DNA from 3 places in the Methylomonas stagni genome. Region 2 is predicted to be linked to each of the others. Evidence: riboswitches for the same ligand, from Rfam matches in the RefSeq annotation. Region 2 holds a riboswitch; each other region holds the start of a gene.

Region 1 (4,197 bases), 850 kb from region 2:
AAGCCAATCCATTGGCGATCGGTTTGTTTTTGACCGGTGCGCTGACTTTGTTGACGATGGGCGTGATGATTTTCGGCGGCGGCGATTATTTTAAGGACAAAAATCGCTTCGTGATCTTCTTCGACTCGGCCTTGAACGGCTTGAACGTCGGCGCGCCGGTTAAGCTGCAGGGCGTGCAGATCGGCAACGTTAGCGAGATTTCGTTGGTGATGGAAACCGACACCGACCGAATCTACAAACCGGTGGTCATTGAAATCGACCCGGCCTTGCTGCGCAATACCTCGGGCGAAGAGAGCCACGGCCACACCAAAAAGCAGCAACAGGAAGCAGCGCAACGGATGATAGAAGCCGGCTTGAAGGCGCGATTGGAAACCCAGAGCTTGCTGACCGGCTTGCTGTATGTCGATTTGAATTTCTACAGCGACAAGCCGATCAATCTGGTCAAACTGGATTATAAAAATTTGCCGGAATTGCCCAGCGTGCCGACTACGGTCGACGAAATCCGCAACACCGCCGACGAAATCATCAATCGGGCCAAGCAATTGCCGGTCGAGGAAACCCTGAAAAATCTGTCCGATACCTTGACCGAAATCCGCAATCTGTTGCAGTCGGATAACACCAGGCAATCGATGACCGCCTTGGCGAAGTCCTTACAGGAAACCCAAAAGTTGATGGCGACGCTGAACCGGCAAACCGAACCCTTGCTGAGCAACGCCAACGGCGCGCTAACCGACACCCGCGCCACGCTGCGGGATTTCAACCGGGAATTGCTGCCGGTGTTGCGCGCCGCCGAACAAAGCCTGGCCGCCGCGACCCAGGTTCTGCAGGAATCGCGGCACGCGCTGAATGCGGTCGAGACGCTGGCCGACGCCGATGCGCCGCTGAACCAGGCCTTGCTGGAAGTGCGCAACGCCTCGCGTTCGCTCAAAGACTTGGCCGAGGGGCTGGAACGCCAGCCGCAAGCCTTGATTTACGGCAAATAACTTTCCCACTCTTTGCGGCACCCTCGTTTCGCCGGTCCCGCTGAAACGATGTTTTCCGGCGTCAGTCCGGTTTTAGGCATCAATTAATCTTAAATTTAATAAATTATGTTATACGCCGCGAAGTGCATTGGGCATTTGCGGTAGGAATATTAATTTTAATTTTGTTTCAATAACTTAGCTTATCTATAGTTGAGATTAATTGAGTGAAATCACTCAGCAAAAAATAGGCGAATGGGTTTGTCCGTTTGCTTTTCATGCGCCCCGTCGACCGCAGTCGACGATGTTCAGATTCTCTGTGTACCCCGGTTTTAGCAGTGATGACTCGGTTCTGGACTCCAATAGCGCCACCGACAGCCGGTCACCGTTTCCCGGTTTTAGCGAGGTATGGCTGGCACACTAACTGCTTGAGTCTGTTCGCCGCACCGGAAATTACTTTCGGAATCAGCTTCTGGACAGCGTGCCGGCAAGAGCGGATCAGGATAGGCCGCGAGAGTCGAGCCGAGTTTAAGGTGCGGTATCGACGGTAAATTTGCCACATCCGCCGCAAGACGGAGCCGGAAAGCCTTGGGTCTTGGTTCAAGACAGCCGGGTTGCCTCTCGAACGAGAGTAAGCGTCGGTTCGAAGCGTTCGAATCGGCTACCGAAAATCTATCTTTCAAGCCTATAGGAATTAAATATGCAATTTCATGGATCAAAAAAATGACCTTAGGAAAAACCTGGTTTGCCGCGGCGGCGCTTGCGGCGACCAATCTAGCCAACGCCGGTACCTTGAACGGCGGTGTGTTCAATATCGCATTCAACGACCCAAACGACTTATTGGCCGGCTTGAACTTGGGAGAAGGTTCGATTACCTCTTACTACGTCGCCAATTTTTTCGATAAGGCGGTGGCCGACACCTTGACCGCGAACGATATGGTCGCGACTCCGACGAATACCTATCCGGCGCCGAACATATTAAGTTACGACGTGAATCCAAGCAGTTTGGCGGGCACCGGGATACCGACCGGTTATATCGGCGGCAGCGGGCGCAGTAATCAAGCGACGACGTTGACTTGGGCGTCCGATCAAGACCATCTGCTGAACGCCTCCAGCTTGACCGCGAGCGGTCAGGTCGGTTTGGATGGCGTGTATATGACGCGCGGTAGCTTTACCGGCACGCTGCTGTCCGGCGACTACAAATTCTCTTATATCGCCGCGCGAAACAACGGCACCAACACCGGTTGGACCTTAACCAACAACGTCAGTTTTGCTTCCAATACCTTCGACACCCGTAATATCAGTATTACCACCGACGGCGATAGCCTGGCCTTTACCGGCGAGCTCTGGTGGTCGCCCAACACATCGGCCTTTTTATTCGGTGGCGACGGTTCCAATTCCGCCGGCATGGCCGGCACCTTCAGTCTGATTTCGCCGGTTCCCGCCGCCGTTCCATTGCCGGCCGCCGCGTGGTTGTTCGGTAGCGGTCTGTTCGGCGTGCTGGCATCGCGGCGTCGCAAGTCGGCACCGATCGCCGCGTAACCGGCAACCTTGACCCGGCCGAATATCCGGACGACTAAGTCGTTCGGGTATTTTGCGCATCGGCTCTCAACGGAAATGACTTCCTCTGGCAAATTTATGCATATTCAAATGATAGGGTCGCGCGCGCTCGTTGCCGCGGCACTGCTGGCCGCGTTATCGCCGCCTGTTTCCGCCGCCACGGTTTCCGGCGGTACCATGGTGGTGAATCTCGATCGAGACGCGCTCGCCGACGCAATCGCGATTGACGCGACCGCCGCGCCTTCGATGTACTTGGAGGAATTTTTCGACGCCCCGGCCGCGAATAGCCGCACCGCCACGCAAATTCTCGAAGATCATATCGTGCCGGGCGTCGCCGAAATTCCGGCTAAGAACCTGACGTTTTCAGTGAACGGCACGCATGTCGCCAATCTGACCGGGCGCCACGCAAAACCGACCACGATCGAATTCGATCCGGCCAATTTCGCCTCGACCGTTACCGGCGTCATTGGTTTATCCGGCGTGTTTCGGTTCCGGGTCGATACAGGATCAGAATTCAATCGCATTTTATCCGGCGACTACGCGCTGGAATACGACGCCGCCAATATGGATGGCGCATCCGGCCGTTCCGCATGGTCCTTGTACAATCATGTGTCGTTTCGCTCCCAATCCTATAATTTGTTCAATGTCGTGCTGGATATTCACGACGGTTCGCTGGATTTGAGCGGCGAACTGGGTTTGGGCGAAGGCTATGACCATTTGTTCGGCACCCGCGATGCTATCGTCGGAAATATCAGTTTGCATACTTCGGTGGTACCGGTTCCGGCCTCGATTTGGCTATTTGTTTCAGGTTTGGGCGGTTTGGCGCGCATTGGCATGCGGAGGCGCCATCTATGACGCGCGTTTCCGCGATGGCGTGGTTAAGTAGCGCGGCGTGGATCGCGGCGGCCGGCTCGAATGCGGTCGCGGCGAACGCGCCACACCGATTCGGTGCCTACGCCAGCATACAAATCAACGTCGATTCGGACGGCAATAATATTGTCGGCGACGCGGCTAACGAGCCCGCGCTGGCGATCAATCCACTCGATCCCACCAACCTTGTCGCGGCTTGGCGGCAATTCGACTCGGTGGCGTCGTCGTTTCGTCAAGCCGGTTGGGCCTACTCGGCCGATGGCGGGGCGAGTTGGCATTTTAGCGGCGCTATCACCCCGGGCGAGGGACGCAGCAATCCGACCTTGGATGTCGACGCGTTCGGCCATTTTTATTTCCAAAGTCTGCATTTCGATCCGACCTACACCTTTGTTCAAGACATTCAGGTGATTAAATCGCTGGACGGTGGCCGCGGTTGGGAGGCGCCGGTCCACGCTCATGGCGAAGGCGGCGATAAGGCACAGCTAGCGGTCGATCGTAGCGGCGGCCCCGGAGACGGGCACGTCTATCTGAACTGGCGCGACTGCCTAGACGGCAAATGTTTTAGCCGTTCGCTGGACCGCGCCGCCAGTTTCGAAGCGCCGATCGAACTGCCGGAGAATCCGACCTTCGGCACGATGCGGGTTGGTGGCGACGGTACCTTATATATGGCCGGGCGTTTGGAATACCCGTACTTCGACGAAGAAAACATGGATCGCAATCTGCACAAGCATATTTTCGTCAAATCGACGAATGCCGGCGATGCGAACCAAAAGCCGACGTTCGAAGTACGCGAGATCGATATGGGCGG
Region 2 (4,197 bases):
GCTTTGCGACGAAATCGCCATCATGGATCAAGGCCGGATTATCGTCCAGGACACGCCACAGAATCTATTGCGGGAGCATTTCGACGGCGTACTGATCCGTTTACCGAGTGCCAGCGGCCTGGCGGACATTCCGGGTTTGCCGTTCGCGGTGACTGCCGGCGCCGAAACGGTCGAGTTCGTCACCGCCAATGTGGAAGCGGCGATCGCCCAATTGACGCGCTTGCATGTCTCGCTGGAAGGCTTGACGGTCGCCACGCCGAATCTGGAAAACCTGTTTCTTAAATTAACCGGCCACTCCTTGAGAAGTTGAGATGAAGCATTTTTTGGCATTGCTAAAAGCCCGCAATATCGAATTGATCCGCGACAAAGCCACCTGGATCTGGAATTTCGTGTTTCCGGTGATTTTGATCGTCGGCATAGCGGCGATATTCGACGATCAGGACAGCGCGCTGTTTAAAGTGGGCGTGACCGGCGAGGCTAATTCGCAGATTACCGCGTTTAAGACCACCCAATATCTGCAATTCATCGACTACCCGGAACTGGATAAGGCGTTAGCCAAACTGCAGCATCATCAACTGGATATGGTGGTGCAAGGGGGGCGGAAAACGGCTATTGGATAAACGACAGTTCCGGGCAGGGCTATCTGCTGGAAAAAGTCCTGCTGGCTGGCGATCGAGCCGCCACCTGGAAAAAGCAAGTGGTTTCCGGGCGGCGGGTACGCTACCTCGATTGGGTTTTGCCCGGCATTTTAGCCATCAACATCATGCACGGCAGTTTGTTCGGAGTCGGATTTACGATCGTCAGGTATCGCAAAAGCGGCGTGCTTAAACGCTTGAAAGCCTCGCCGGTCAACGCTTTTGAGTTCCTGTCGGCGCAAGTCGTCAGCCGGCTGGGGCTGTTGATGCTGGCGGTCGTGCTGCAATTTGTCGCGATGAACGTCTTGTTCGACTTTTTAGTGCAGGGGGCTTATGCCTTGTTGGCGCTGATAGCGGTACTCGGTTCGGTAACTTTGATCAGTCTAGGTTTGTTGATGGCGAGCCGGACCGGTAGCGAGGAGTTGGCCTTGGGCATCCTGAACCTGCTGACCTTGCCGATGATACTGCTGTCCGGGGTTTGGTTTTCGCTGGAAGGCGCACCGGCGCTGTTGCAGAACCTGACGCTGATTTTCCCGCTAACCCACATGCTGCAAGCGGCTCGCGCGGTCATGATCGACGGCGCCGGTTTGGCCGAGATAGCACCGGCGTTGATGAGCCTGGCCGCGATGACGCTGTTGTTTCTAACGACCGCCGCGCTGCGGTTTAAATGGGTGGAAGATTGAGGAGCGGTCAATCCATGGAGGTCCGTGCGACTCACCGGGAGCTGGCGCATTCCGCCCGTTGATTCGACGTGGCTTAGGTTTCGAGATACGTGGAGTTGTCACAAATACCGGCGAATCGTTTGAATAGGTGATTTCACGCAGTTGCTGAGGCAAATCACGTGGTTTGGGTTTGTTTGGCCGTCGGTAAAAATGTTAGTCGTTGTAAAACAATGGCTTTTTAATTGGCCTGGTCTTTGCTGTTAGATCAGCAACTCGGGAAATGACGATAGGTTTATGTCGGCGGGTTTGCGTTTCGCGACGCTCTCTCTAAGCCAGTATCGTTGGGTTTCGAGCCTTGGCGGCTGCCGAATGACGGCATCTTGCGCCGTTCGGAAAAGCCGCCGGAAATCTAGGAAAACCTCGCTCAAGGATTCGGGCGATGCCGCACGGAAGCGGCAATTTCGCCACATCCGCCGCGAGGCGGAGCCGGAAAGCCACGGGTCTTGGAATAAGACGGCCGGGTTGCCTTCGAACTTTGGGCTCTGCAATGGGATGTGACGCGCTTCCATCCGTATCGGGGCCTGGATTTTGCCCATTAAATCAATCTTAGATCGTTTTGTAAGGAAAACAATGAACCTATTAAACAAACACAGTTTGAAAGCGGCCTATGCCGGCGTTCTGGCAATCAGCGTATTCGGCGGCGGTCTGTTAACGGCAGGCGATGCCAACGCGGCCCTCGTTAGCGGCGTCGCGAATATGACCATCGACAATTCCGCATTTACCTCGGCTGTTGGCGGTTCCGAAGGTTGGTATATCGCCAATTTTTGGGACGAGAGTTATAACGCAACGCCGATCGATCTGGACACGACCGGCGGTGTTGCTCTCAGTCAGACCGAGACCTTCAGCGTTTCGTTGCCGGTGAACGCCAATGGCACCACCATCAGCTACGGCGCGAGAAAGCAGGAGGCCACGACGATGGATGCCAGCAACACGGCGGCAGGCCAAATCGGCTTGAGCGGTGCATTTCGGATGGAACCCGCCGGTGGCGGCTCCTACCTGAACCCTGGTGATTTTTACCTGAAAAAAGCCAGTGGGACGTGGAATATCTTTACCTACAGCGCCGGTTTTAGTAGCCCCGCGCAAGATCCAGCCTTGTTCCGCTTGGTGAATGCCACCGAGTCGGTCAACGGTAATGGCGAATTATCGCTAAGCGGCGATTTGTATCTTTCCACTTTGGGTTACTCCTGGAATTTGCTGTTTAACGGCAGCACATCGGTCAAAGTGGGTACCTTCAATCTGGCGCCCGCCGCAGTGCCGCTGCCGGCCGGCGTGTGGTTGTTCGGGAGCGGATTGGTCGGCCTGTTAGGCGCCTCCAGAGGTAAATCGGGCTTATCCGCCTAAGCCTTACCAGACCGCTCATCCTTCCGTCGCAAAAGGCTGCGGGGCGCTTTGCTTTCCGTTAACGGTCGGGGGTAGAGCCCGAACTTGGCCGGTAAGCGACTTATTAGAAACCCAATTTTTTTCAAGGAATACGCATGAAATTTCTATACCTGATCGTGCTGTCGTTAACCCTTGCCGCGACATCCGCGCACGGCGCTACCGTATCCGGCGGTTCGCTGATTATCAATATCGATCGAGACGCTTTCGAGAACGGTATCGATCTAGATAGGACCGCTGCGCCATCCATATACGTCGAGGAATACTACGACGCTTCGCTGGCCTCAAAAACCTTTGAAGAGTTGCGCGATTACAATACGCCCGTCGATCTGACCGATTACGCGGCGAACGAAATTCCGGCCACCGGATTGAAATTTACCGTCAATGGTGCCCATGTGGCCGACAACCCGTCGGGTCGGCACAATAGCGCCACTGCCTTCACGTTCGACCCCAACGACATTACCGGCACCGCGTCGGGCTCTATCGGCCTGGCCGGCGGCCTGCGCTATCGAGTGGATGTCGCGCCCCCCACTAACCGGGTATTAATGGGCGACATGACGCTGACCTATAATCCCGCGGAAGCGCTAAAAACGCCGGAAAGTTCGGATTGGGTCATTTACAACACCCTCGGCTTTAAAGCGGTGGCTTTCGAGTTGTTTAACGTGGTTTCCGAGATCAACGGAAACGTGCTGTCTTTGAGCGGCGAGTTGGGTTACGGTTGGGGATTCGATCATCTTGGGGCCGGTCCGGCCCGCAATGCTAATGCGCGCATCGGTACCTTCAGCTTTCAAACCTCCGTGGTCCCGCTGCCGGCCGCCGTCTGGATGTTTATGACCGGCTTAATCGGCATGGGCGTGAGCGGTTTTCGCAACCGATCCGCTTGATCGGGATATCAGTTAACAGGAGGTTTCGATGACATGCCATCGCCTTGAAACATCAAAATACTTGACCGCGGTTTCGACGGTTTTCGCGCTGGTCGCCGGCGGATTCGTTACGCAGGCCGATGCCGCGTTGTTAAACGCGAATTCCGGAGGCACCTTCACGATGAATCTGGACCGCGATGCTTTAGCGCTCTCCAACTTCGGCTCGTTGACCCAGCCGGGATACTTTCTGGCGCAATATTTCGACACCATCGAGTCCGACTACACGGTTCGCACCGATTCGTCGTTTTACTTCAATAATCCGACGCGTGTCGAAATTCCAGCCGTGAACTTGGTACACGACATCACCCCCGTCAGTGCCAGCAACCCCAGCGGTCAGCTTTCCGGCCGCAACGTCCAAGCCACGACGCCGGACTTCTCGATCGATTCGGACACCTTGGCGGGTACCGGCACGATGGGCATGACCGGCGTCGAGATGTTTCGAGGAAGCTTTTCCGGCACCTTGCTGAACGGCGATTACTCGCTGAAATACGACCCGGAGGCGCGGCAGACCATGTGGGATGCCTTTGGCGTTTCGGGCAC
Region 3 (4,197 bases), 1.6 Mb from region 2:
CACACTAACGAACTGTTGGTAAGTCACGGCGTTTGCATTCGCCAGCGGCGCTTGCGCGCCCAGCAGCAGCAAGCACGCGGCCGCGATCGGATCGAGACGGCCGCCGGTCATCGTTTGACTCCACGCCGGCGGATGCCGGTCAAGCCAATCAATCCCGTGCCGAACAACCAAAACGCCGCCGGCACCGGCACGGCGGCCACTTGACCGCAACCGGCGAAACTGCCGACACCCAAACAAAAGTCACCGACATCGGCTTGGCGGGTACCGCCTAAAAAATCGGCATTCTCCGGGCTCATCAACAAGTCGCCGCTCAATTGCCAGTTATTAGCGTCGGCGATTATCAGACTCAAATTCGCCAAATCGAACAACACCATGCTAAAGCTGATGTTGTTTTGCAGGTACCAGCCGCCCGGTGTGCCGGCCTGTCCCAAGTCGTCCCAAGCGGCTTGCCGGTTGGCGACGCTGTAACGCAAGCTGAAGTCGCCAGTCACCAGCGAACCGTTGTAGTTGCCGCGAAACAATTCCACGCCGGTCATGCCCAGGCTACCTGTTCCGGTCAGAGTTTCGCTATCGATGGCGAAATTGGGCGTCGTCGCTTTTACGTAGCGATTTTGGGCCTGACCACTCGGATTGGCGACACTGATGGGCGTGATGTCGTGAACCAGATTCACCGCCGGAATTTCGGTTCTGCTGGTATTGCCGAGATAGAAGTAGGAATCGCTGAACTGGGTGTAGTCGGATTGCGTCGTGTCGAAGTAAGCGACCAGAAACTCACCCGGCGCGCTGGAGCTGCCGCCCACCAGCACCGCCAAGGCCTCTCGGTCGTATTGGGTCGTAAACGTGCCGCCCAAGTTGGCGTGCAGCGCGGTTGCGTTGGCCAGCGCCGGCATGCCGGCGCTCAACGCGGCTATCGCCGCCGCGCTATACCAGCGCGCTACTGACTGCTCGATGCGCTTAAACATGGCTAGCCTCCGAACCGAATATGGTCATTCGGCGGCCCTTGCCACCCAGAACCGCCAAGCCAGTGCCGAACAACCAAATGGCACCGGGTAGCGGAACCGCGCTCACTTGACCGCATCCGGCAAAGCTGCCCGTGCCTAAACAAAAGTCGCCGACATCGGTCAGTGCGCTGCCCAGCAGCATGCCGGCATTTTCCGGCGACATCGCCAGCTCGCCGCTAAATTGCCAGTTATCGGCATCAATCCAGCTAGTACTTAGGTTTATGAAGTCGTAAATCGCCATCGTGAAATAAATATTGTTGTCCAGATACCAACCGCTGCCACCATGGTTTTGGCGAGCGGCATCGAAACGTACCGCGAAATCACCGTTGACCAAGCCGGCGCCGTTGGGTGGGTAGTTTGGCGCGAAGAAGCCTTGGACGCCCGCCAAACCGACTTGACCGGCGGTGCCGCCGGCCAGATTTTCGGTATCGATGTGAAAGTCGGCCGACGTGGCTTGTTGAAAGCGTTGCGCGGCTTGACCGGCAATATCGCCGCCGATCGCGGTAATCGCGAAGGTTTGGTTCAGCGCCGGAATTTCGGCGGTAGCGACTTGGCCGACCAGGGCGCCGCCACTAGTGGCGGGATCGGTCGGGTCGGCCGCCACCGCGTCCCAATATGTGCTGAGGTAATAGCCACCAGCGTAAGGTGCCAGCGCGACAGTGTCCAGATTCATCGTAAACGTGCCGGAGTTCGGCGCGTTTAGAACCAAGGCCATCGCATTCGGCGACAGCGCCAACGCGGCAACCAAGGGTAGCCCGAGGCGGATTCGGTAAAAAGGCAAAATAGGCATCGCGATTCCTGTAAAAAACGGTGAGCAAGCGCCGCGCCGGCACAATCTGTCGCGGCGCTCTGATCGAACCAGCAAAAAGGTTGGCTTAAACCGCAAGGTTCTTACGGCGCGTCGCACCGACCAAGCCAATCAGACCACTACCGAACAACCAGACGGCGGTCGGCACGGGTACCGCCGCCGGAAGGTTCATCGAGAGGCTGCCGACGACCGTATCGGTGGCGGAAATCCCCAGGAACGATCCCCAGGTCAGGCCGAACGGGCTGGGATACTTATTGCTGCCGCTTCCAAAAATCAGGTCACCGCTCAAAGTCAGTTCGCCGCCGGCGTTCACGGTTTCGCTGGCATTGGTCAGTTGCAAAAAGGTGGTGCCCGAGAAAAATTGGTCGTAAGTCACCAGATTCCACACGCCACCGATTTTTTGCAGACGAAAATCGTAAGGTGTTAATGAGCCGCTACTGGTGCCGGGTACCGACATGCGCATGCCGCCGCTGAGACCGATTTGGCCACTGGCGGTGTTACCGACCTCCATCGTGGTCGCTTGTAGCGTGCGGTTGACGGCGGCGTAACTGACCGTCGTAAGATTGGTGTTAATCGCTAGCGTCATGTCGATGGCCGATGCAATGCCGCCGACGGTATCGGCGGTAATGGCGATCTGGTTGTAGCTGGCATCAAAGAAGCTATCGATCCGCCAACCACCGGTGACGGCGGCTAACGCCGCGTTGTCGATTGAAATGCCGACGCTGCCGGTAACGAGCGCGGCTTCAGCGCTGGCAGGCGCGAGAAATCCGCCCAACATCGCGATGGAAAGAGCACCGGCGGTGGCTAGTTGCAATCGGTAACTGTGTTTTTGTGTCATGGCATGTCCTTAAAGGGTCGAAATAATGAAAATGTCTGGCCGCAAGGCGCACGTTTCCCGTAACGCCGGACCGAGTTTTCGGTCCGGCGCTGGAAGCGAACATGGCAGTACGGGCAACCCGGCGGTCTTTTGGTCCAAAGATCCGTGGTTTTCCGGCTCCGTCTCGCGGCGGATGTGGCGTTTTTGCCGCCGGTCCCGGCGGCTTCACTCTAGTTCCTTAAGTGATCCGTCCTTTAGCTCCGTGTGTTCAGGCGACCTAATAGCGGTACGCGATGTTGAAATACAGTTCGGTATCCGCGCCGGGTGCGACCCGGCCGTCGAAATAATCGAAAGGTCGATAATAATGTTCGCCGCTAAGGTTTTTGACGGTGGCCGCCAATTTCCATGCCGACGTTTCGTACCCCAGACTGGCGTCCACACAGTGGTAGCCGGAGGTCTTGAAGCGGTTGTCCTTGGATAAATAGGCGCCCGCGCTTAAATTCACGCCAACCCCGATTCGCCAACCGGGCAGTAAGGAGGCCGGCAGTTGGTAATTCAACCACAGCCGCCCGGCCTGGTCGGGCACCTGAGGCAAACGGTTACCGGCCGGAACGCCGGCTTTATCGTCCTGGTAGCGCGCCAACGTGTACGCATAATTGCCAAGCAAATCCAGCCCTTCCGATAACCGCCAATTCAAGTCCGCTTCCACGCCCTCGGCGCGTTGACCGCCGGAGGCGGTCGAGCGTAGCAAGGTGTCGTTCCCATCGGTTACCGCTACCCGTTCGCGGTCGATTCGGAATACGGCAAATTGACCGCGCCAGATACCGTCGATATCGAATTTCAAACCGGTCTCGACGTGGCGCGCCAATTCCGGCAACGGCGTATCGGCAAACTCGACGAAGGGCTGGCCGCGCATACCTTCGCTGTAACCGGCAAACCAGGTCCAGGCTGAACCGATGTCGACGGCGACGCCCAACCGGGGCAACCATTTCTCGGTGTCGGTGCTGTTCGAGCGGCCGCTCGCGGTGTTTCGAAAATCGATGGCCACCTTCCCTCTACGCAAGCCGGCCAGCAAATGTAGCCGATTGTAAAAACTGCCCTGCCATTGCAGATAGCCGCCGTAGGTCAGATTACCGATAAACTGGTTTGGCTGCGCCGGTTCGGGGACGGCATACCTTAACCCGAAGTTGGGTTGGGCAAGATCCACCAAACCGGTATTCGCCAAATCGGCGCCGACGAAGCCAATATCGTCGAGTTCGCCGCGGTCGGCACCGATGACCAACGTGTGCTCGCTGTTTTCCGAGGCGAACTTTCCGGTCAGATAGCCGAGCACGCTGAACTCGCGTTGGCCTTGATACAACTCGGCGTTAACCAGCCCCCATGCCGACGCTCCCAATGCGCTCAGCGGCCGATCGGCTATAAAGCCATCGTCGCCGAATAGCGTTTGCACCCGCTGATCGAAACTGGCTCGAGACACCCGGCTTTTCAGCGTGATCGTCCAGTGCTTATCCCAACGATGCTCGAACTCGCCCCAAATCGCTTGGCTGTCCGAACGGCTTTGGGGCGCATCG

What was found. Region 2 has a riboswitch for cyclic di-GMP ahead of ACP4CD_RS12240 (hypothetical protein). Riboswitches for the same ligand answer to the same signal wherever they lie in the genome.
Region 1: it holds a riboswitch for cyclic di-GMP, as region 2 does, so the genes downstream of both, ACP4CD_RS08415 (PEP-CTERM sorting domain-containing protein) here and ACP4CD_RS12240 (hypothetical protein) in region 2, are expected to answer to the same signal.
Region 3: it holds a riboswitch for cyclic di-GMP, as region 2 does, so the genes downstream of both, ACP4CD_RS05085 (hypothetical protein) here and ACP4CD_RS12240 (hypothetical protein) in region 2, are expected to answer to the same signal.

Annotation. Positions count from the first base shown of each region.
Region 1 is NZ_CP189557.1:1,794,881-1,799,077, reverse strand. Features, by position in the region: gene ACP4CD_RS08420 (MlaD family protein) at 1-983, shown strand, start outside; cyclic di-GMP riboswitch class I at 1,505-1,581, shown strand; gene ACP4CD_RS08415 (PEP-CTERM sorting domain-containing protein) at 1,683-2,501, shown strand; gene ACP4CD_RS08410 (VPLPA-CTERM sorting domain-containing protein) at 2,598-3,374, shown strand; gene ACP4CD_RS08405 (hypothetical protein) at 3,371-4,197, shown strand, end outside.
Region 2 is NZ_CP189557.1:2,645,518-2,649,714, reverse strand. Features, by position in the region: gene ACP4CD_RS12255 (amino acid adenylation domain-containing protein) at 1-310, shown strand, start outside; gene ACP4CD_RS12250 (hypothetical protein) at 312-620, shown strand; gene ACP4CD_RS12245 (ABC transporter permease) at 698-1,318, shown strand; cyclic di-GMP riboswitch class I at 1,751-1,827, shown strand; gene ACP4CD_RS12240 (hypothetical protein) at 1,928-2,698, shown strand; gene ACP4CD_RS12235 (VPLPA-CTERM sorting domain-containing protein) at 2,833-3,618, shown strand; gene ACP4CD_RS12230 (hypothetical protein) at 3,647-4,197, shown strand, end outside.
Region 3 is NZ_CP189557.1:1,069,735-1,073,931, reverse strand. Features, by position in the region: gene ACP4CD_RS05100 (hypothetical protein) at 1-111, opposite strand, end outside; gene ACP4CD_RS05095 (VPLPA-CTERM sorting domain-containing protein) at 108-962, opposite strand; gene ACP4CD_RS05090 (hypothetical protein) at 955-1,791, opposite strand; gene ACP4CD_RS05085 (hypothetical protein) at 1,877-2,647, opposite strand; cyclic di-GMP riboswitch class I at 2,757-2,836, opposite strand; gene ACP4CD_RS05080 (TonB-dependent siderophore receptor) at 2,904-4,197, opposite strand, start outside.